4 regions of the Roseibium porphyridii genome follow, and region 1 is predicted to be linked to each of the others. Evidence: predicted binding sites of a transcription regulator. Region 1 holds the regulator's gene; each other region holds the start of a gene.
The links. The regulator PhoB, encoded in region 1, activates phosphate uptake and scavenging genes when phosphate is short. The targets are predictions, from matches to a motif close to TGTCATNNANCTGTCAT.

Region 2: a site for PhoB is predicted at 2,572-2,588, ahead of K1718_RS03945 (esterase-like activity of phytase family protein). Genes of this name have one in related genera too.
Region 3: a site for PhoB is predicted at 1,829-1,845, ahead of K1718_RS20015 (calcineurin-like phosphoesterase family protein). Genes of this name have one in related genera too.
Region 4: a site for PhoB is predicted at 4,512-4,528, ahead of phnC (phosphonate ABC transporter ATP-binding protein). Genes of this name have one in related genera too.

The regions. Positions count from the first base shown of each region.
Region 1 covers NZ_CP120863.1:4,729,604-4,735,537, reverse strand. The annotation lists gene pstA (phosphate ABC transporter permease PstA) at 1-1,179, shown strand, start outside; gene pstB (phosphate ABC transporter ATP-binding protein PstB) at 1,227-1,988, shown strand; gene phoU (phosphate signaling complex protein PhoU) at 2,023-2,721, shown strand; gene phoB (phosphate regulon transcriptional regulator PhoB) at 2,795-3,493, shown strand; gene K1718_RS21730 (GcrA family cell cycle regulator) at 3,578-4,114, opposite strand; gene K1718_RS21725 (aspartate aminotransferase family protein) at 4,557-5,756, shown strand; gene argF (ornithine carbamoyltransferase) at 5,753-5,934, shown strand, end outside.
Region 2 covers NZ_CP120863.1:819,812-825,745, reverse strand. The annotation lists gene K1718_RS03950 (methyl-accepting chemotaxis protein) at 1-79, opposite strand, end outside; gene K1718_RS03945 (esterase-like activity of phytase family protein) at 277-2,490, opposite strand; gene K1718_RS03940 (multidrug effflux MFS transporter) at 2,719-3,918, shown strand; gene K1718_RS03935 (hypothetical protein) at 4,122-4,259, shown strand; gene K1718_RS03930 (aspartate-semialdehyde dehydrogenase) at 4,370-5,404, shown strand; gene K1718_RS03925 (TenA family protein) at 5,479-5,934, shown strand, end outside.
Region 3 covers NZ_CP120863.1:4,319,670-4,325,603, reverse strand. The annotation lists gene K1718_RS20015 (calcineurin-like phosphoesterase family protein) at 1-1,772, opposite strand, end outside; gene K1718_RS20010 (VOC family protein) at 2,059-2,433, shown strand; gene K1718_RS20005 (helix-turn-helix transcriptional regulator) at 2,446-3,138, shown strand; gene K1718_RS20000 (LacI family DNA-binding transcriptional regulator) at 3,239-4,264, opposite strand; gene K1718_RS19995 (phytanoyl-CoA dioxygenase family protein) at 4,359-5,537, shown strand; gene K1718_RS19990 (glycosyl hydrolase) at 5,794-5,934, shown strand, end outside.
Region 4 covers NZ_CP120863.1:2,759,119-2,765,052, forward strand. The annotation lists gene K1718_RS12850 (ABC transporter permease) at 1-767, shown strand, start outside; gene phnE (phosphonate ABC transporter, permease protein PhnE) at 786-1,646, opposite strand; gene phnE (phosphonate ABC transporter, permease protein PhnE) at 1,649-2,563, opposite strand; gene phnD (phosphonate ABC transporter substrate-binding protein) at 2,624-3,535, opposite strand; gene phnC (phosphonate ABC transporter ATP-binding protein) at 3,628-4,449, opposite strand; gene K1718_RS12875 (putative bifunctional diguanylate cyclase/phosphodiesterase) at 4,818-5,934, opposite strand, start outside.

The sequences.
Region 1 (5,934 bases):
GTCCTGGCCATCGCCATCATTTCCGAGGGCATTCCCGCTTTCACCAAGACGGTTGTCGAGGTGGAGTTCACGCTGACACAAGAGCAGTATGACGAAGCGGAGGGCCAGCTCTTCAAGACCAAGGCCTATGCGCAGATCTTTATCGAAGCTCTGCAAGGTCAGCTTGAAGAAAAGGGCCTCGACGTTCCCTTCGACGCCAGCACGATTGAACGTATTGTCGGCAAGCCCGGCGGCGACATCAGATCGTTTTTCAAGGCGGATGAGAGCCAGCTTGGACAGCCCGTTTCGTTTGAACTGGCAGCTTCCTCACGCGTTGACGGTTATCTCAACGGACGTGTGACACGCGAGAACATGACCGACAGCCGCTTCTTGCAGAAAGCAGATCTGGACCTTGTCGATATCCTGGTCGAGGCCAATATCATCAGATCTGTCTTCAACTGGAGCTTTATCACCGGAACGGATTCAGGCGTCGACAATCCGGGTGGGGCCGGCATTGGAGCATCGGTGATCGGCTCCTTCTTCATGATGCTGGTGGTTCTGTTTTTGTCGCTCCCCATTGGTGTGGCAGCCTCCATTTATCTTGAAGAGTTCGCACCGCAGAACAAGTTCACCGATCTGATCGAGGTGAACATATCGAACCTGGCTGCGGTTCCTTCCATTGTGTTCGGCATCCTGGGTCTGGCCGTCTTCATCCAGTTCATGCATCTGCCGCAGTCGGCACCGCTGGTCGGCGGCCTTGTGCTGACACTGATGACGCTCCCCACGATCATTATCTCAACACGCGCCTCGCTGAAGGCGGTGCCTCCGAGCATTCGCGACGCGGCACTTGGCGTCGGCGCTTCGAAGATGCAGGCGATCTTCCATCATGTGCTGCCACTCGCAATGCCGGGTATTCTGACGGGAACCATCATTGGTCTGGCACAGGCGCTGGGTGAAACTGCACCTCTGCTTCTGATCGGGATGGTCGGCTTTGTTGCGCGCGGATATCCAGATGGCTTCGTGTCGGGCTTCCTTGATCCGAACTCTGCCATGCCGGCTCAGATCTACACCTGGGCAGCCAGGGCGGATTACGCATTCTACGAAAAAGCTTGGGGCGGTATCATCGTCCTGCTGATCTTCTTGCTCACAATGAACATTCTCGCGATCATCCTGCGCCGCAGGTTTGAGCGCCGCTGGTGAGGATTGATGCGATGAACGAGATGCCGAACATTGAACAGGCGATAAAAATGACCGACAGCAAAATCTCTGCAAACAAGGTTCAGGTCTATTACGGCGACAACCAGGCCATTAAGGACGTGGATATTGAAATCCAGCCGCGTTCAGTGACAGCCTTTATCGGACCATCTGGTTGTGGCAAGTCGACGTTTCTGCGAACCATCAATCGCATGAATGACACCATCGACATTTGCCGTGTCGAAGGCTCGATCAAGATTGACGGCGAAGACATCTACGATCCCAAGGTCGATCCGGTGCAGTTGCGCGCCAAGGTTGGCATGGTGTTCCAGAAACCGAACCCGTTTCCGAAGTCAATTTATGACAACATCGCCTACGGTCCGCGCATTCATGGTCTGGCAAAAAACAAGTCAGAGCTTGATGATATCGTCTCTTCCAGCCTGCAAAAGGCAGGTCTCTGGGAAGAGGTGAAGAACCGGCTGGATGAGCCCGGAACCGGCATGTCCGGCGGTCAGCAGCAGCGCCTCTGTATTGCCCGCGCGATTGCCGTCAGTCCTGAAGTGATCCTCATGGACGAGCCGTGTTCGGCTTTGGATCCGATTGCGACCGCGAAGGTGGAAGAGCTGATCGACGAATTACGCGAGAACTATACGATCGTGATTGTGACGCACTCCATGCAGCAGGCAGCGCGTGTGTCCCAGCGCACGGCATTCTTCCACCTTGGCATTCTGGTTGAAGAGGGGCCGACACAGGACATCTTCACAAACCCGAAAGACAAGCGTACTCAAGATTACATCACTGGCCGCTTTGGCTAAGAAATTCTTTCGAGATTACTAAAGAGGACAAAGTATGTCTGAGCATACAGTCTCTGCCTATGACGAAGAACTAACGGAAATGGCCGGCAAGGTCGCCGAAATGGGCGGTTTGGCTGAAAAGGCTTTTGCCGATGCCGTTTCTGCACTGGTGTCACGGGACCTGGATCTGGCCAAAACCACCATCGCCCAGGATGAACGGCTTGATACGTTGCATCAGGAAGTGGAAGCAAAGCTGATCGAAATGATCGCGCGCCGTCAGCCCATGGGGCAGGATCTGCGGGAAATTACGGCTGCCACACGTATCGCCAATGATCTGGAACGTGTTGGAGACCTGGCCAAGAACGTTGCCAAACGCGCTATTGCGATCGACAACAGCCTTGGGTCTAAAAAGCTTGCGATTGGTGTCGAGCACATGACCGAGCTTGCGCTGAGCCAGCTGAAGCAGGTCCTGGACGCTTATACACGCAAGGATCCGGAAGCAGCGAAACGCGTGCAGGAAGCCGATGCGGAAGTGGACGCGATCTACACGTCGCTGTTCCGCGAGCTTCTGACCTACATGATGGAAGATCCAAGGGTCATCACGCAGTGTGTCCATCTCCTGTTCTGCGCAAAGAACATTGAGCGCATCGGTGATCACGCGACCAATATTGCGGAAAACGTCTTTTACATGGTGACCGGTGAGCGGCTTCCGGAGGAACGGACCAAGCTGGACGAGACCACCAGCGTTTCCTAACAGCCGAGCGAAATTTCGAACGAACGATCCGGCCGGCGCGCCTGTGCCTGCTGCATGATATGGAGCGAGATGTATGCCGAAGGTGCTCATCGTTGAAGACGAAGAACCGCTTAGTCTTCTGTTGAGATACAATCTGGAAGCGGAAGGATACACCGTTGAATCGTGTATTCGTGGCGACGAGGCTGAAATTCGGCTGCGGGAAAGCGTACCGGACCTTTTGCTGCTTGATTGGATGCTTCCGGGTCTGTCTGGGATCGAGCTTTGCCGTCGCCTGAGGGCCAGGGAAGACACCGAGCGACTGCCTGTCATCATGCTGACGGCACGCGGTGAAGAGGCCGAGCGCATCAGAGGACTGTCGACAGGCGCGGACGACTACGTCGTGAAGCCGTTTTCCGTACCTGAATTGATGGCGCGGGTTCGCGCAATCCTGCGCCGGGCAAGTCCTGAAGTGGTGTCCACAATGCTGCGGTCCGGAGATATCGAGCTGGATCGTGAAACACACAGAGTTCGCAGGAATGCAAAAGAAGTCCATCTTGGACCCACTGAATTCCGGCTGCTGGAATTTCTAATGACATCACCCGGACGGGTCTTCTCACGTGAGCAATTGCTTGATGGTGTTTGGGGGCATGACGTCTATGTCGACGAACGTACCGTCGATGTTCACGTCGGTCGCCTTCGCAAGGCGCTGAACAGGGGCAAAGCCAGGGACCCCATCCGAACCGTCCGTGGTGCCGGATATGCGTTCAACGATCAGTTTTCGGTGGTTGCGTGACGAAGTGACGGACCATCAAGCGCAAAATCACAACAAAAAGCCCGCCAATCTGGCGGGCTTTTCGTTTTCGATGCTGTTTGATCGCTATCCCGCGCGGGCGATCACTTTGCGATCGCGGCGACGATCTGCAACCGGCTGATAAGCGATCTTGCAGTGGTGCGCGCAATAGGGAACACCGGCGTCGGACTGACGTCCGCAAAAGTAAAAATCGTCAGTCGCAGGATCGCCAATCGGCCATTTGCATGTCCGTTCGGTCAGGGTCAGGATCGACGCGCGCTCTGAAATTGGCACCAGCTCAGCGATTGGCTCAAGGTCTGGCTCTGCCTCGACGATAGGTGTCGGTGCGATGTCCGCCTTCAGGGCTGTTGCACCGATGGTCTGCGGCTGCGGCGTTGGTTTCTTTGGTGCGGAAGTCCCGGTTGCTGGCGCGTTGGTGCGTGGACGGCGAGGCTTGCTGCTGGACGATGAGGACTTTGCGCGACCTGACAGTCCAAGCCGATGTACTTTGCCGATAACGGCGTTCCGGGTTACGCCACCCAGCTCACCCGCAATCTGGCTTGCACTCAAGCCATCGCTCCAAAGCTTTTTGAGAAGCTCAACCCGTTCGTCTGTCCAACTCATTGCCGCACCTTTTCATTTGACCGTTTTGCCGGCCATTAACCTCGTGCTAGGCATGCGCAGGCACGCCCACTATGGCATATCTAGTGCCTAAGAATGATTAGCCCCACGAGATCTCGTGTTTGAATATCAAGAGGTTACAATAACGTTAATTTGTCAGGCAACCATTCGCCGGAAACCAGTTGGGGATGAAGCGACTTTTCCCCAAGTATGGCGAGGCCCTTGAGACTTTTGCTGAATCTGGGCTCAGACGCTGCAGGTAGCGGAAACGCGCCATTTCCATTGACAGGCCTCGGGGCCGCGGGTGTATAAGAAAGCCGCAGCGTGCCGCCTCTTCGGGGCGGCATGTTGCATTTTGGCCTGACACAGTAACTTTGACATCGTTGCCCATGCCGGGCGCGAGCGTTGCTTTCGTGCAGGCGTTCTTAAGGAGACAAAAGAGGTTATGTCCGAGACTGCATTATTCGGTAACTACGCAAGATCGAACCTGTCGTTTGATCATGGGGAAGGTGTCTGGCTTGTTGCGAAAGACGGCCGACGATTCCTCGATTGCGGTTCCGGTATTGCCGTCAATTCCGTAGGGCATAGCCATCCGCACCTCGTATCCGCGTTGCAAGAGCAGGCTGCCAAACTCTGGCATGTATCCAACCTGCATCAGATACCTGAAGGCGAGCGCCTTGCGCAGCGCCTTTGCGATGCCTCATTTGCCGACAAGGTGCTTTTTGTGAATTCCGGCGCCGAAGCGATGGAAGCTGCCATCAAGTGCGCGCGCAGGTACCACTTCGACAAAGGCCAGCCGGAGCGCTATCACATCGTAACCTTCGAGGGCGCGTTCCATGGTCGGACCCTTGGGACCATCGCTGCGGGCGGCCAGGCCAAGTATCTGGAAGGATTTGGCCCGAAGGCACCGGGTTTCGATCAGGTGCCTGCGAACGATCTGGATGCGCTCAAGGCTGTCCTTGGACCGCAGACGGCAGCGATCGCGCTTGAACCCGTCCAGGGTGAAGGCGGTATTCGGGAAATCCCGACGGACTTCCTGCGTACTGTGCGTCAGCTGTGTGATGACCACGGTATCTTGCTGATCCTGGACGAAATCCAGACCGGCGTCGGCCGTACGGGCAAGTTTTTTGCGCATGAGTGGAGCGGCATTGAGCCGGACATCATGGCCGTTGCCAAAGGCATTGGCGGCGGGTTTCCGATGGGGGCCTGTCTCGCAACAGCGGACTGCGCAGAAGCGCTAGCACCTGGAACGCACGGAACGACTTTCGGCGGCAATCCCCTTGCGATGTCGGTCGGCAATGCTGTGCTGGATGTCGTGCTTGGTGACGGCTTTCTGGAGGATGTTCAACAGAAGGGGCTCCATCTCAAGCAAAAGCTTGCGGGCCTCGTGGACAGTCATCCCAAAGTGCTGGACCAGGTGCGAGGCAACGGTCTGATGTTGGGCATACGGTGTGTTGTGCCTGTCGGTGAATATGTGGGAGCGGCACGTGATGCTGGCTTGCTGGCAGTGCCCGCGGGCGACAACGTCGTACGCATCATGCCGCCGCTCACAATTAGCGAAGAGGAAATCTCAGTTGCCGTAGAGCGCCTTGAAGTGGCTGCGCAGGCGATTGAAGCGAAACTGGTGGAAGGAGCGGCAGAATGACCGCGAACGGAAGCTACCGGAATTTTCTGGATCTGACCCAGTTTGACGGCGACGAGTTGCGCGCCATTCTTGACACCGGTCGCAAGATCAAGTCCAGCCGCAATGGCGTACGCCGTGGCGAAGGCCCGCTTGCGGGCAAGGTTCTGGCCATGATCTTCGAACAACCTTCGACACGCAC
Region 2 (5,934 bases), 2.0 Mb from region 1:
GTATGATCCAACCTGCACAAAAGACGATTGGCACTGTCAAAACGATAACCAGTACAAAAAGTCTTTTTCTGATCGTCATGGGAAGTCTCGCGAATCATCTGGAACTAGATGACAAGAAAACTAGCTTGAAATTACCAATGAATTCGAAACAGGTTCAAATTTTTCTATTTTGACCTGCTCGCCCGCCAAGCCGTTCAAGCGGCCATCAAAAACAAGAACCCGGCAGTCGAAGCCTGCCGGGTCCTCAGGTCGGTCTTGGGAGACCTTACGGCTTGATCAGTTAAGTCGGCTCGCCGGACCCAGGTCGATCAGTTGTGTCTCACCTGGTGCATCATCGACGCCGTCATTGTCGGTCACCAGAATGAGACTGCCATCAGCTGTAATCGCCAGGCCTTCTGGCTTGTCCAGAACCCAGCCTTTGCTGGAAGACATTGCCGGAAGAAGGTCAACTGCGAACCTCTTTTTCAGCACCGGCAATTCTTCTCCATGTGCGGCAGGCGTAACACCTTCAAGGGACACCGTTGTGATCTGCTTGATGGCGGCGTCTTCGCCGCCTTTGTTGTCACGCTCCAGAATGGCGAACTGACCCTCACCCAGTGAGACAATCTCAGACAGGCCAACCCAACCGCCCGCAGCGCTCCTTGGCGCATCCAGAGGATAGTGAACAAAACCCCAGGACTTGTCTGACGGATTGTAGATCGCAATCTTGGAAAGTCCTTCCGGGTCGTCGCTCCACTCCCGCTGAACGGCAACTGCGACAAGCGTTTGTCCGCTCATTTCAAACTCGGCAACGCCTTCAAAAGAAAAGCGCTTGGCCTGTTCTACAAGTGACGGCGGCAAGGAGATCTCTTCTTCGACCGCACCACTGGCACTGACTTTCAACAACAGATGCTGACGGTCTTTGTCTGGATGGCCCTCGGAGGCAAGCCAGAACCCGCCATCTTTTGACACTGAAATTCCTTCCAGATCCAGCCGCGACTGAACGAAACCCGTCACCGTGACGTAAGAGGTAATCTGTGCCGGCTGGGTTGCAATATCCAGCGTATAGATGCGGGCATCGTCATAGAAGCTGTCACTGACGGCATAAAGCGTATTGGCATCCTGCGGATCCGCCGCCAAGGCAGAGAGCGCGCCCCAGCCAATCGGTGCGCCTTTTTCAGGATCTCTGGCAGATACGATGGACGGATAGGAAGGGGCATCTGCGCCAAACTGATAGAGCGAGATGTGGGACCGTACACCGTCTTCATCCACTTCGTTGGCGACCGCAAACAAATCACGGTTCGGGATCGCCAGAAGACCTTCCGGACCGACATGCGTCGGCAACAGCTGGACAAACTCAGGCGCGCCGCCGGTATCCTTGTATACCGCGACAAAATTACCGCGTTCGGAGTTTACGAAAATAAGGGTTTCACCGCCGAAGACACCGACTGCGACACCTTCAGGCTCAGTACCTTTCTTGTGGGCACGTTTCGCCGGATAGTGGCCATGTGCCATGCCCAGATGTTCCATCTGATTGCCACTGTCGAAAAGAACGTCGCCTTTGGTGTTCCAAATTGTGAAGCCCCGGGAGCCGCCTTCATAATCGCCTTCATTGGCGGTAACGAAACGCTCAGTGTCGATCCAGGCAACCGCGTCAGGTTCACGAGCAACGTTTTCATTGTTGCCGGACGCATCGCTCATGCGGGCCTTTGCCACGGGGATGTTTTCTGCCGAGGCAACGCCGGCAGAAAAGTCGGCAACAACCTTGCCGGATGCCAGATCGACCACAGCCAGATGATTGTTTTCCTGCAAGGTAACGACGGCCTGATTGTCTTCGTTGATTGACACGAATTCCGGCTCCGGATCTGTCGGAGCAACTTCGGCAAGGCCTGTCAGATCCACGATCCGAACTGCATCGCAATTGGTTGGCACACCGGTTTCATCAAGATCGAAGATTGCCAGATGCCCAGCCGGCATTTGAGGAATCGCCCCATCGTTCAGATCTTCATCGCGTTCGTTTTCGATCGCAATCGCAATGAACTTTCCGTCCGGTGAAATCGCGACACTGTCCGGCTGGCCCTTGGCATCGCATTTTGCGGTAATGCCCATGCCCTCAAGCGCAATCACGGCAAGATGCCCTGAGGCATTGATGAAGTCTTCGCTTGTGTTCACACCTGCATAGGCAGCGCTATCACCCATGGCGACAGACGTTGGCTCGCCGCCAAGCGCAACTCTTTCCATCGACTGAATGTTGAGCGGGTTGGCGGCATTGATGAAAACAATCGCCTCGCCCGGGCTGTCGGTAAACGCAAGTGTACGGCCGTCTTTGGAAGCGTAGATGATCTCAGCAACAGTTTCCATTGCCCTGTCTGCGCCTTCCGGCAAAGTCTTATAGACCGGGTAGGAATTGATCCGTTCGAAATAGTCGGCCTGCGCGGAAGAAACAGCTCCGATACCGAACAGCACTGCGAGACTGACGCCTTTCAAAAAACGTCCGCGAAGGTTCGCCATTGCACTAGCTCCCATAACAATTTTCTGGGTTGAAGGTGCGCGAAAGCTAGTTGTCCTCCTTACAAGATCGGTGACAGTTGCATGAAGGTTTTGTGACATCAGGGCAAAGCCGGTAATTCGATTGCAAGCATGTCTTGTGCAGAAAGAGCTGGACAATCAGGAGCAATTCAACCACCTTCGCTGCTTCCCACTTTTCGGCGCTCCTGGCGCAAACATTCGGACAATCAAATGCAAATCGGATTTGCACGCTCAGCCGTGGTGCTGGGTTTATTGGCTGCGGTCGGTCCTTTTGCGATTGACCTTTATCTCCCGGCGATGCCTGAAATCGTGCAGAGCCTGAACACGGATGATGCTGCGGCCCATATGACCTTCACGGTCTATTTTATCGCTTTCGGTATCGCCCAGCTTTTTTACGGCCCTCTTGCAGACCGTTTCGGCCGCAAGCCGCCGGTGTTTCTGGGACTTGTGATCTTCATCATCGGGTCAATTCTCTGCGCGATGGCAAGTGATGTTTCAATGCTCACGCTTGGCCGCTTTATCCAGGCTCTTGGAGCTGCTGCACCGATGGTGATCGTTCGCGCAGTCGTCCGCGACCTGCACACGGGTACGGAAGCAACGAAACTGATGGCGCTTGTCATGCTGGTCATCAGCATTTCGCCGATGCTGGCGCCACTCACGGGCAGCATGATCATACAGTTCGGCAGCTGGCGCCTGATTTTCTACGCTCTTGCCCTGATTTCCCTGGCCGCAATGGTGCAGATGGCCTTTCTGTTGCCGGAAACGCTGCCAGATGACCGACGTGCACGGATCGATCCCGTTGCCATGATTCGGAGCACTTTCTACCTGCTTCGCGACGGGAAGTTCATGGGTTTGACCCTCATTGGCGGCTTCTCGCTCGCCAGCTTTTTTGTCTTTATCGCGTCCGCGCCACTTGTCTACATGACGCAATATGGTTTGACCCCGACAACTTTCAGCCTGGTGTTCGCGGTCAATGCCATCGGTTTTTTTGCCTCTTCACAGTTTGCGGCCTCGCTTGGGCAACGCTTCGGCATGGGCCGGGTGGCACTGGTCGCCGTCTTCGGTTTCGCTGCTGCGACGTCTTTGCTGTTTGTTCTCGTTTGGGCCGGTTTTGACGATCTCTGGGTGCTGATGGCGCTCTTTTTCATCGGCAATTCCTGCCTTGGTCAGGTGATTGCCCCGACAATGGTCATGGCTCTTGAAGACCATGGTGAACATGCGGGCATGGCATCAAGCCTCGGGGGAACCTTTCAAATGGTTGCCGGCGGTATCATGATCCTGATCTGCAGTCCGTTCTTTGACCGGACGGCGCTTCCACTCGTCGGTGCTGTTGCCGCCTGCGCCCTGACAGCGCTCGTGATCGCTCTTTTGACATTGCGCAGCGAACCGGCTGGCGACGCAGTATCGTGAATTCGCCACCATCCGGCTTTGCCCGCACGAGACTGGAAATGTGCGGGCTGTAAGCTTGGAATGACCAGATGGGATTCGCCTGACGTCGCCTTCGAGCAACAGGTTGATTGCCAATAAGGCAATTCCATCGAATTCCTTGTTGACTCGTCTGGATTTCCGGGCAAAAACACCGCCGTCTCAAGTTTTGACGATTGCGAGCACCAATGAACCGGCTGAAAGCCGACATTCTGGATACGATGTCTCAGGCCCTTGCCAGCGTGACCTTCACACGCAGCGAGACCGCGACACATGCCGCAACCGCACCTAAACGCACAACAAAGACAACCAAGACCACCGCTTAACGGTGCCGCTCGTCCCGCCTCCCCGGGGATGGGAGGCGCCGGGAGCCGGCGACGCCCATCTGACAGGGACGAGCCGGTGAAGCGGGGAGACGGACAAGGACAAGTCGAAAATGGGTTTTAAGATCGCAATTGCAGGCGCTACCGGCAATGTTGGCCGTGAACTGCTGGACATTCTGGACGAGCGTGGATTTCCGGCAGACGACGTCGTGGCGCTTGCCTCACGCCGCTCCCAGGGCACGGAAGTTTCTTTCGGCGACAAAACGCTGAAAGTTCAGGCCATGGAAAACTACGACTTTTCCGATACCGACATCTGCCTGATGTCCGCGGGCGGAAGTGTTTCCAAGGAATGGGCTCCAAAAATTGCAGCCAAGGGCTGTGTTGTCATCGACAACTCCTCAGCCTGGCGCTACGACGCGGAAGTTCCGCTGATCGTTCCTGAAGTGAATGCCGATGCTGTCGCCGGCTTCACCAAGAAGAACATCATTGCAAACCCCAATTGCTCTACCGCGCAATTGGTCGTGGCCCTGAAGCCATTGCATGATCACGCAAAGATCAAGCGCATCGTCGTGTCGACCTACCAGGCCGTTTCCGGCACTGGCAAGGAAGCCATGGAAGAACTTTTCAACCAGACCCGCGCAGTGTTCGTGAACGATCCGATCGAACCGAACAAATATCCGAAGCGGATTGCCTTCAACGTCATTCCCCATTGTGACGTCTTCATGGAAGACGGTTACACCAAGGAAGAATGGAAGGTGTTGGCCGAGACCAAAAAGATGCTGGATCCGGCCATCAAGGTCACCTGCACAGCCGTCCGTGTTCCTGTCTTCATCGGCCATTCGGAAGCCGTCAACATTGAGTTCGAAAACGAGATCACGGCAGAGGAAGCTCGCAACATTTTGCGCGAAGCCCCTGGCTGCCTCGTCATCGACAAGCACGAAGACGGTGGCTACATGACGCCTTATGAGGCCGCTGGCGAAGACGCGACATACATTTCCCGTATCCGTGAAGATGCAACCGTCGAAAATGGCCTGAACCTGTGGGTTGTCTCCGACAATCTGCGAAAGGGCGCTGCGCTCAACACGATCCAGATCGCTGAAGTGCTGGTCAACCGCGGGCTCATTACACCCAAGAAGGCCGCGGCCTGATGTTGTCTTGACGGGCGCTTTCGAGCGCCCGTTTTCATTCAGTTTCCCGACGCAAAAGGGAGCATGGTGCAGCAATGCCCACGCCGTATGACGGGTCTTTCCCGCAGTTTCAGTCTGCGCATCCAAACGCCGCTTTTTCGGACTGGCTGGTTGCCCGGGCGGAGCCATTTTGGTCAGCGGCCACCGAGCATCCGTTCACCCGAGCGATCGGTGACGGCTCAATGCCTGATGAGGCTTACACGCGCTACCTGATTGAGGACTATACCTTCGTTACGGATCTGGCCTCAACGCTCGGCTATCTGGTTGCCAAAGCACCGCGCATGCAGTCCAAGACGCAACTTTCCGCGTTTCTGGCTTTGCTGACCTCGGAAGAAAACGACTATTTCCTTAGGTCTTTCGAAGCACTCGGAGTGCCCGCATCAACTTATGAAACCGCAGCACAGGGGCCAACCACAAGAGCTTTCGCCGACCTGCTGGTTTCATCGGCTGGCAAAGGATCCTATCCGGACGGACTTGCCTGCCTTTTGTGC
Region 3 (5,934 bases), 410 kb from region 1:
TTTGTAGTCAGCATCCAATCCTGAAACGGGCCAGCGACACCGGTCCATTGAAGGCCCTGCCAGGTGCGGTAGCCGGCGGTTGCGTCGCCTCCGGTTGTACTGCGTACGGCCTGACGCCCGTTTGTGGACTGCTTCGCCATCGCAAGTGGGTCGGAATAGGTCGGACCGTCGAAGGCTTCCTCGCCTTCGCCTTTTTGCGTGCGCTCGGCCTCAATCGGATCGCCACCATTTATGGAGAAGGATACCCGGCTTTCCTTCGAACCGTTCCAGACGTTGATGGCGACATAAGTCGTTCCGGAGAGGTCCGCCCTTGTCAACATGTCCATGTCTCCCAGGTCGTTGACGGTGACCGGAGGTGTGATGTCGTTCGGGATGTCGTTTTGGGTCGTGTAGCTGACCAGTTGCTCCGCCCAATCGCGAAAGCGGGGCGTGTTGAAAGAGACGTGAAGTTGATCGTTTTCGTCGCCTTCGAAGGTCAAAAACGTGTCGACATAGTCAGAACCCGCGAAATCCAGAACATAGTAGCCACGTGGGGAGCCAAGACGCTGTGTCGCATGAGGAACGCCGCTGTTGTTCAGGTCACCTGCCCACCAGGAGCCGGAGACTGCACCAGTGATGATCTGATGAAATTTGGCAGGCCCTGTTCCCGTAGCCTCTTCCCAGCCCTTGTAAAATTCGCCCGGCAGGATCTGTTCCGTTGTGTGCGTATGGCCTGAAAGCCCGAGCGCGGGTCTGTCGCCTATCAAGTCGTAGAGCTTGTCGAGATTGTCGACCTGGTGTTTCTGGGCGGTTGCATCCGTGTAGGTCACGAATGGTATGTGAGCGCTCACAACGATCAGCTTGTTTTCCGGCACATTGGCAAGATCGTTTTTCAGCCATTCCAGTTGGCGCTCGGAGATGACGCCGTTGTAAGAGGGTTTGGCCGACAGATCACAAAATGCGTGGGCGTCTACGCCATTGCATGGGTACCGCACGTCATCGAGAACGACAAAGTGCACCTGACCGATATCGAAGGAATAATACTCCGGGCCGAATTCGCGGCGAAAAGTGTCAAAGCTGTCGGCATCGGATTTGGCATCGAAGTCGAGGTCATGGTTTCCTGCAACGTAGTATTGCGGCACGTCACCCTTGGCGACAATCTGCTTGAAGCGCGGATAGAGCGACAGGTCATCGCCCATGACATCACCCTGAAACAGCAGACACTGGGTGGCACTGTTGTCACGGTTGGTCAAAAGCTTGCCCACCGTCTGGCGGACATAGGAAACTTCCTGGTTGGAATATGGCTGTGTGTCCCCGAAGACCAGACATTGGAATTCATCGCCGACCGGATCTTCCACAAGCGGGAAATTGACCGATTGGGGCAGGGGCCCTGTTGGCTCGATGCCGCCAAAGCGCAGATTGGCGGAACCGGCAACTTTGTGCACATAACTGAACTGCGGGATCATGTCGTCACTAACTGGCGTCATGTAGCCAGCCGGTTTCGTAATGAAGAGGTTCATGTCGTCGTAAGCCGGCAATGTGTAGGAACCGTCTTCACCGGTTGCCACAACTTCACGCCCGTTTGAGACAAGAACCCCGGCCAGGCCAGCCTCACCGGCGTCCAGTCTGGAGTTGCGGTTGGTGTCCAAAAACACCTTTCCGGTTGCTGTGTCGGCAGAACTGTCGCCGTGAACGACATCAATTTCACCAATATAACCGGCATCCTTGGCAATCGCGCTGAATGCCATGGCACTGGTGCCCGCCAATAGCAGGACCTGGGTCAGTTTTCTCATGAGAGCCTCCGCAGGGAATGGGCTGGTGATCAGCCAGAACACTCTGCAAGCACACAGTGACGGAAGATTGACACTCGCGTTAAAGTTATATCTCAGTTTCGTTGCACGCAGTGTCATTGTGCTGGCAAATTGTCACAAACCGGATGAAACAAATTGGGCTGAAGGTCGTTTTAGGGCCAGAAACCAAAACCTTGCCAACGAAAGCTCTGATGGTTTCTCCTGACAGAAGGCTGTCAGGAGCCCTTTGCTAGAGTGCCTCACATCACTGCAGCCAAGGAGACTTTCAATGACATTTGTTCCTGACAACTTCACTGTTTGGATGGAGATCCCGGTAACTGATCTGGACAAGGCAATCAGTTTTTACAATGACGTTTTCAAAACCGAACTCAAACTTGTTACAGATATGGGACCGAACCATATCGCGATGTTCACGACCAACAAGCAGGACGGAATTGCAGGACATCTTTATCCCGGTAAACCGGCAGGTGACGGGTCTGGACCCACGGTGCATATCGCGTGTCCGGACACGCTTGAGGAAACCATGGAACGTTTTGCAAAGGCTGGCGGTGAAGTCGTCTCCGACCCGATTGCAATTCCGGCAGGCCGGTTTGCCTATTGCATCGACCCGGATGGCAATTCCATCGGGCTTTTCGCTGCTTAAGGGTCTTGCAGCATGAGACGCGCCGACCGCCTTTTTCAGATCGTTCAATATCTGCGTGGCGGCCGGCTTGTCCGGGCACGACAGTTGTCTGAATGGCTGGAAGTATCGGAACGCACCATCTATCGCGATGTCGCCGACTTGCAGGCCTCCGGTGTCCCCATCGAGGGAGCTGCGGGTGTCGGTTACATCATGCGAGATGGCTACGAGTTGCCACCTCTCATGTTCACACGAGATGAAATTGTCGCGTTGCTTGCCGGTGCACGGTTGATCCGCGCCTGGGGAGGTGCAGCCATGGCCCGTGCAGCCGAAGAGGCCATGATCAAGATCGATGCCGTCATGCCTGACAAGCTGCGGGTAAGGCAAAATGAGGTGCAAATCCACGCATTTGCGCCGGAGATGACACCTCAGGTTAGGTCACACATCGATTTTCTTGAAAATGCAGCGGACACACGCAAGCGTCTTTCAATCGCGTATCGCGATGGAAAAGGCGATGCCTCTGACCGGGTGATCCGTCCACTTGGTCTGTGGTTTTGGGGCAAGGTCTGGACACTTGTTGCCTGGTGTGAACTTCGTCACGACTTCCGCATGTTTCGTCTCGACCGCATATCCGAACTGCGGGAAACCGGCGAGAAGTTCAAGGCGGAGCCTGGCAAGACCTTGAAGGACTTCTATCGCTCAATGGAGAGCAAGGATCCGGGACGATAATTGCGTGGGCAGACTATGCCCGTCTGGGTGAGACCCCAGACAGTTGGCGGATTTCAGTCATCCGAATTGTGTTGGATTCCAGGACCCACAAAGCCTCAACTTATTTGAAAGCCATTGGAATATTGACCGGCGTAACGATTTGAATATCGCTGAGAGATGTGATTGGCGCCGCGCCGAGACCATGAAATGCCATTATGTGTCGAAAGGCCGTTCTCAAATCGGAGCGAAGGTCGTGATGCAGGACGAATGTCAACTTCTCCTGACGAAGCAGTTCAAGATTGTCTTCATCAAGGTCATGGGCGACGAAAACCGACGGCGTCTTTCCGGCACTTTCCAGGACTTTCAAGACAGCTTGGTTGCCACCGCCCATGGAATAGACGCCGGCAATTTCGGGTATGGACCGGATTTTCGCAGCAACCGCACGCTCTGTTGCAGTGTTCAGGCCGCCGCCACCGCTGGCGTCAATGACCTCAATATCAGGCCGCGACCGACCCAGTTCTGACCGGAACCCGTCGTATCGTTCCTCTTCGCCCTGAAATGCAAGCTGGCTGAGAATTGTCAGAACAACCCGGTCCGCTGGGCCAAGCTGTTTCAGCATGAGATAGGCGGCGGTCTTTCCCGCATTCTGATTGCTCAACCCAGCATATGCCAATTTCTGAGAACCGGTGATGTCGGTAAACATCGTGACGACCGGAATGCGCTTGTCTGTCAGGCGAGAGATGGCACTGCGCAATTCAGGAGTGTCTCTGGCTTTCAGGCAAACGCCATGACTTCCACGTTTGCGGATCCTGTCCAGCGTTGCTGCGCATGTGGCAGAGGTCATCGTCTCAGCGATTGAAAATCGCGTTCTGAGCGCCGCTGGAGCCAGCTGCTTCTGGACGTCTTCACTGGCCAGCTGAACTTCCCTGCTGAAACGGGCAGGTGCTTCCATGACCACGTCGATGAAAAGACGACGGCCCTTCGCCGCCAGCTGGCCTTCCTGCCGGCCAAGTTCTTCGATTGCGTCATGAACCCGGCGATGGGTCTGCGGGCTGACATTGGGTCGTCTGTTGAGAACGCGATCTACGGTCGCCGTGCTCAGGCCGGCCTGCAGTGCGATCTCCTTGATGGGAAACCGATGTGTCATTTGATGGATTCTTGATGGATCATGTCGGCGACGCAAGATCGATTTCTGATAATCTTCAGGTTCTGGCAGATTGACGGATGCCCGGGAGGAAAAGATGGACCAGAGAGTGGCTGTGAGCGGCTATTTCGATGCTGTTGATTGTGACATCACAGAGTTCAAGGAACTTGTCGGGCGTCAGCTCGATCCGGCCGCTGTGCCGCACGCGGAAAGGGTAGCATCAAACATACCGATTTATCGGGTCGCGGACTTGCAAGATGTGTTGCGTGGAACTCATTCACGTCAGCGTCTTATGGCCGAATGGGCAAAGGTGCTGATGGACGGAGCTGGTGTGCTCATCCTTGATGGAGCCTATGCAGATTTCACGGCCATAGATCAAGCCACCGAGATATTCAATCGGGTTATCGAGGCGGAGAAGCGTTCCACCGGCGGAGGGGCAGATCATTTTGCCGCAAGCGGGGCAAACGACAGGATATGGAACAGTCTTCAGAAGCTGTGCATGGCCTCGCCCGAAGTGTTCGCCACCTATTTTGCCAACACGGCAATCGACGCGGTCTGTGAGGCTTGGCTTGGACCCAACTATCAGATGACGGCCCAAGTCAACGTGGTGCGACCGGGGGGCGCTGCACAGCAGGCACACCGGGACTATCACCTGGGTTTCCAGACTGCAGAAATCTGCGCACGGTATCCGGCACATGTGCACGAACTCTCACCAGTGATGACCCTGCAAGGAGGCATTGCTCATTTGGATATGCCGGTTGAAAGCGGTCCGACAAAGCTGTTGCCGTTTTCTCAACTCTATCGTCCGGGATATGCGGCCTACCGCCTAGAGCCGTTCAAGCAGTTCTTTGAAGAAGCCTATGTTCAGCTACCTTTGAAAAAGGGTGATGCGTTGTTCTTCAATCCAGCTCTCTTTCATGCAGCGGGCGCAAACATCAGCAGCGATATCCAACGCATGGCCAATCTGCTGCAGATATCGTCCGCATTCGGAAGAGCCATGGAAAACATCGACAGGCAATCGATGTGTACTGTCCTCTATCCTGTCCTGCTTGAAAGGGTAAAAGCTGGCGATCTGGGGCAAGCAGAACTTGAGGCAGCAATTTCCGCCTGCGCTGAAGGGTATTCATTTCCCACCAATCTGGACAGCGATCCCCCGGTCGGCGGCCTTGCACCTGAAACCCAGAAGCAACTCATGTTAAGAGCCTTGGGCGAACGGATGAGCGTTGAAGAGTTTGTGGACGCACTCAAGACTCAAAGCTCTCGACGCCTTTTTTAAGGCGCTGCATGTCTTCACGACTTGCGATGCATAAAGATGAAGCGATGCTCTAATGCCGCCCGCGATGCGTTTGCGGGCGGTTAACGCCTGAAGTCCTTCGCCGTTGAACAGACACAATCGACATTTGAAAAAAGCTTCTGAGAAACCGGCTTGAGAGCCACCCGGTCCGATGGTCGGTCCTTTGGAATTGTTGCGCTGCAAAAAAATTTTGCCGAAGGACTTGAAGCCCGCCAAGCACCTGGGGCAGGCTTAGGACATGTACGCATCCCATGGATTTTTGAGGTCGGACATCGGCGACGTCGATGTCGTTTATCACGATGGGTTATTCCATCTTTTTCATCTCGTTCTTCCAAATCACGATTTCATTGCCCACGCAGTCAGCTCCGACGGCATGACC
Region 4 (5,934 bases), 2.0 Mb from region 1:
TTCGAGGGGGCGGCTTTGCTCCAAAAAACCGTCGCTGGATCGGTGCGTTGGTTTTTGTTTTTCTGATCGCAATTGCCGAATGGGGCACAAGAACAGGCTGGATTTCCGCGCTGACGTTGCCGCGGCCATCGGACGTTCTGGAAACCTTTGGTGAGCTCTATTCCAGCGGCTTGCTGTTCAAACATCTTTTGCCGTCCTTAAGCCGCCTGGTGATCGGCGCGGCATTCGGCGTCTTGCTGGGCATTTGTATCGGTGTTCTGATCGGGTTGTTTTCGGTCATGCGATCCAGCCTCGTGCCACTGGTTGCCGCATTGTTTCCAATCCCGAAAATCGCCCTTTTGCCGCTCTTTGTCATCTGGTTCGGAATAGGAGAAGGGTCCAAATACGCCTTGATTGCGTTCGGGACGTTCACGCCGACCGTCGTGGCGACCTATGGTGCCGTCGACAATGTTGATCGCACCCTTATTCGCATGGGGCAGAGTTTCGGGCTGTCCTGGCTGTCGATCGTTCGCAAGATCGTCTTGCCCGGAGCGATGCCCGGTATTTTGTCCGGTCTCAGGATCAGTCTTGCAATTGCAATCATATTGTTGGTTGCCGCTGAAATGTTGGGTGCTGAATACGGCATTGGTGCTTACATCCTGGAGGCCGGATCGCTTTACGATCTTGAGCGTCTTTTTGTCGGTGTCGTCATTCTTTCACTGCTTGGCGTCATCGTCAGTGCAGGGATTGGCATTTTGGAAAGACGGTTGCTCGGTTGGCGCGTGTAGGGGCGAGACCGAGCAGGTTCAGGATCTTGTTCGGTCATCCTTCCCGATGATGTGTTTGCGCAGGAAGCCTGAAAATCCGTCGATCAGGTAAACCATGAAAACGATCAGGAAGATGATGGTCCAGGCCTCGGGCCAACGATAGGCGCTGATCCTGTCTGCCAACAGGAACCCAATACCGCCGGCACCGACAATGCCGAGGATCGTTCCTGACCGGGTGTTGGATTCAAAATTATAGAGAATTATCGACAAGATGACGGGGAGGGCTTGGGGCAATACCGCGAAGCGAACCGTCTGAAGCTTACCAGCGCCGGAGGCTTTCACCCCATCGACGGGCTTTTTCGATGTGTTTTCAATGGCCTCAGCAAAGAGTTTTGAGAACGTCCCGATCTCCGAGACGGCAATCGCCAAAATGCCGGCCAGCGGACCGAGGCCGAAGGCGCGGATGAACACAAGAGCCAGGATCAATTGTTCAACTGCTCTGAGCGCGTCAAAGCCGCGCCGTATGCCAAGACGGAACCAGGACACCGGCATGATGTTCCTGGCTCCCAGAAACGCAAGTGGAAATGCGATGATGGCTCCAAGCAATGTGCCCATGAAGGCCATTGCAACAGTCTCACCAAGACCCTTGAGGATCTCCTGCCATTCGGTCCAGCTCTGCCAGACGTGAGGGGGGAACATGAAGGAAGCCACACTTCCGAAACGGGTTGCGCCTTCCACCAACCGCATGGGCGAGAAATCGAACGCCCACAGGCACCAGCCTGTCAGCAAGACAAAGGCGGATGTACCCAAGATGCGCAAGAGTTTGGTTCGGCGAGGCGATACGAAGGCATCAGGTACCAAAGACCTGGCTCTTCGCAGACCAGAAGATGTGTCGCTCACGATCAAACCCCTTTTCCGGTCAGGCCGATGATCCGGTGACGGATCTTTTCGCTCAACATGTCGATGACGATCACTGTTGTAAAAATGATGAGAAACAATGCCGAGAGATCGGTGTATTCCTGAAGCGACATGGCAACCCGTATCTCCTGACCCAGACCGCCCGCTCCGACAAATCCGATGATTGAGGAGGAGCGCACATTGATCTCAAAACGCAGCAGCGTGTAGCTGATGATGTTCGGAATGACCTGGGGAACGATGCCGTAGCGGACCTGGTCGAACCAGGACCCTCCAGAGGCTTTAATGCCTTCAACTGCTCGCATGTCTGCGTTTTCGTTGGCTTCGGAATAAAGCTTGCCGAGCGCACCTGTTGCGTGAAGGCCGATCGCCAGAACACCGGCAAGTGGGCCGACGCCGAAGCAGAAAACGAAAATCAGTGCCCAGACCAGATCAGGAACTGTGCGGACGATCTCCAAGTAACGGCGGGTGATGTTAAGAATGATCCTGTTTGGTGCAAGATTGCGACTTGCCGGAAAACTGAGCAGGAACGCACCCACGACGCCAAGAAGCGTCGCCATATAGGCGATCAGCACGGTTTCAATCAGCAATTGGAGCCAAACTTTCCAGCGCCAGAACCAATTGCCCACATCGCCCCACAGGGTTTCCCAATGCAGCACAGGCAGCGTTTTGTAGAGATATTCACCGAGACGCGGTAGTCCGGCCCAGATTTTCCACATCGACACTCTGTCGCCGTTGGCAAGTGTGACATCCGTCATGTCAAAGAAACCGCCCGTCCAGGCAGTTACGACGAAACAGAGTGCGAAAAGCACTGTCGATATCGTGTTCAGGCGTCGGGCCGACTTGCGTGCGGCGGCGTAATCAAGCTCGAACCGCTGAATGGCTGGTGATGCTGTGGTCATGACGAAGTGGTCCGGTTTGTCGGGTGGAGGGGTGCCATGACACCCCTCCAATCGTGACGATCAGCCGCCGCGACGCTGTTTCTTCAGCCAGTCGCGCATATCGACAATCCACTGGTAGCGATCGTGATCGACCTCAATCCAGCCTTCCTGGGTAGAGTCTTCTCCACCGGTCATCTCAATGAAAGCCAGAGTGTCATTTTCCGGAATGTCCATGACCGCCTTGCGCATGTCGGCGATCAGGCCTTGGGGCAGATTGGCGCGCGCAGCCAGTGGGCCGGAAGTGATTTCCGGAGATTTCCAAATGGTACAAATCGAGCCATCTTCAATCATACCCTTGGTGACCATACGCTGTGGAATGCCATTGGTTTCGTTGGTGATGTAGGTGGCGGCTGCATCATACTGTTTGTTGTAGACGCCCAGGACCCCAGTTTCATGCGCACCGGAAAATGGGATGGCACCAAAATAGGTTTTCGGGTCAAAGCCTTGCTTTGCCAGATTGAAGTAGGGAACGGCGTAGCCAGATGTGGAATCCGGGTCGGCAAAGGCCAGGGTTTTGCCTTTCAGGTCTTCCAGCGTTTCAATGCCGCTGTCGCAGCGAACCGCGACCACTGAGTAGTAGCCTGTGGAGCCATCTTTCTGAAGCCGGGAGACCAGCGGAACAACACCGCTATCGGTTTCGGTATAGGCTGCCGCATACGAGGACGAGCCAAAAAAAGCGAATTCGATCTGGTCAGCGGCAATAGCCTGGATCACCCCGTCGTAGGACCCTGCGGTGAAGATTTCGACTTCCACGCCGAGCTCGTTTTCAAGATACTTCTCGAACGGGGTGTAGCGCGCGATCCTGTCTTTTTCATTTTCGCCGGACAGAATGCCGAACTTGATGGTCTTGTACTGATCTTTCCAGCTTTCCGACATTGCCGGGGAGGCTGCGAGGACGACAGCAGAAACTGCTGCAGCGAAGATGGCCTTCATCGTAGTGGCTCCTTTGATGCCGGGATTTCCGGCGGTTGACACGGCATTTGCCGTTTCGAGTTTGCGAAAGCGATGCTTCGCCTCCGCGGATTTCAGGTTCCGACGGCTTTGATTTTCTGGTGATGTGAGCCGGAAGAAATCGACGTCGAAGTCACGGCTTCGTTGAAGTCAGCGGCAAGTTCGCCGGTACCGTAAATTTCTCTGACTTTTTCACTGGTCAATGCTTCCGGAGCGCCGTCAAACCGCACTTGTCCAGCTCGCATTGCGATAATGCGGTCGCAATAGGCGCGCGCCGTGTCGAGTGTGTGCAGATTGACCAGAACAGTAAGACCATCGGCCCGATTGATTTCCCGAAGCGCATCCATGACACGTGTCGCATTCGCCGGATCGAGCGAGGCAATGGGCTCATCTGCGAGCATGATGCGCGGGTTCTGAACAAGAGCCTTGGCAATCGCAACTCTTTGCTGCTGTCCGCCAGACAATGTCCCTGCGCGCTGCAGGGCTTGAGGCACTAAATCCAGCCGGTCCAGTGCTTCTATGGCACGAACACGGTCTTCTTCGGTAAATGAGCGCGTCATCGAACGCAGGAAGCCAGTGCGGGCTATCCGGCCCACCATGACATTGGTCAGGACATCCATACGCTCGATGAGATTGAATTGCTGGAAAATCATTGCACAGGATGCTCTCCAGAGCCGGAGCTCCCGGCCACGCAAGGCCGTGACATTCTGACTTTCGTAGACAATTGCCCCCTGGCTTGGATCGGTCAGCCGATTGATCATCCGCAGCAGCGTGGATTTACCAGCGCCTGAACGACCAATAACGCCGACCATCTGGCCCTTGGGAATAACGAGAGACACCGCATCGACCGCGGTCATGTCCCCAAACTGTTTGGAAAGCTGTTCAACCAGTAACATTGACCCCTCCGGAAAACGGAGTGCCAACTAGCAATAAATCTAGCGATTTAGATGTCTAAACGGTAATAGTTTTATGAAAAATCAAATATGTATCTCAGATTTTGTTTCCCGGTTAAATAATAAATCAAATGAATACAATGAAAAAATCAAAATTTTTTTGATATACTCATTTTAGAATAATTGAGTACGTCAAAAATCACAGACTTCTACATAAAAGCGTCATATTGTTCGGCGAGCGCAGTTCCGTGATAAGCCAATCGCCGGAACCTGCAGCTGCGATCCGCAACCAAATTGCGGCTTGGGACATTCACGACGTACCACTTGGCTGCGCTTTGCATTGGTTCAGGTCTCTGGCCCGTTGACGTTATCTAGGCTGGACGCGCTGTTGCTGAGGTTTCTATTGTTGCTTCGGGCTTGTGGCCAAGCGATCGCTGGAAGGCACTGATTCTGGCTTGGATATCACCGGCTGGTACAGCTGCGGAACAGAAATATCCCTGAATTCCGTCACACCGATGTGCGGCTGTCAGCGCATATTCGCCAGCCGTTTCGGCCCCCTCGGCAATAATTCTGAGGCCCAGGCTGCGTCCGAGCCCGACAATTGCCTGGAAGAGTTGTTCCTTCTGCTCGTGCCGATCGGCATGGGTCAGAAAAGCTCTATCAATTTTCAACTCCTGGAACGGCAAACGATGGAGATAGGTCAGTGAGGAGTATCCAGACCCGAAGTCATCGAGAGACAGCTGAACTCCAATTTTCTGCAGTTCCGACAAGATATTCAAAACGAGCTTTTCGCTGGTGTCGACAAAGACATTCTCGGTGACTTCCAGACACAGATGGTTTGCCGGTACCCCATAGGTTTGGAGAGTTCGTTTGACCGTCTTGGCGAAATTCGTCTGGCGGAATTGCAATGGTGACACGTTGACAGAGATCTGGCGGAAATCGAAGCCGGAGTGTGTCCAATGAGCCGCCTGTTTGCAGGCTTCATTAAGAACATATTGGCCCAACTCGAGAATAAGCCCTGTCTTTTCCGCGATCGGAATGAATTCATTTGGCGGAATAAAGCCGCGCGTCTCGTGGGGCCAGCGGATCAGGGCCTCCAGTCCGATCAGTTTGCCTTGCTGGGGGCAGACCTGCGGCTGATAAAAAAGCTGAAGCTGGTGGGTTTTGAGCGCGGCCCGCAAAAGCGTCTCCGTCAGCATTTCTGCCTGGAGCCGTTCGTTCAAGGGCGCGCTAAAGAACTTGTATTTTGGCGCATCGCCCTCCTTGGCGGAGCGAAGTGCAAGACCTGCGACCCTATGGGCTGTTTCTGCGTCGATTGCATCCGATGGCAGAAGTGCAATACCGATGCTCGGTTCGACACGAATATCGCCCTCTTCCAGCAGGAATGGGGCTGACAACATGTCGATGGCCTGCTTGGCGTAGTCTTCGGCAATTGCGCCCTTGCTGTCGAAGGGCAGCAAAATACAAAAGTCATCAGCGGAGATACGG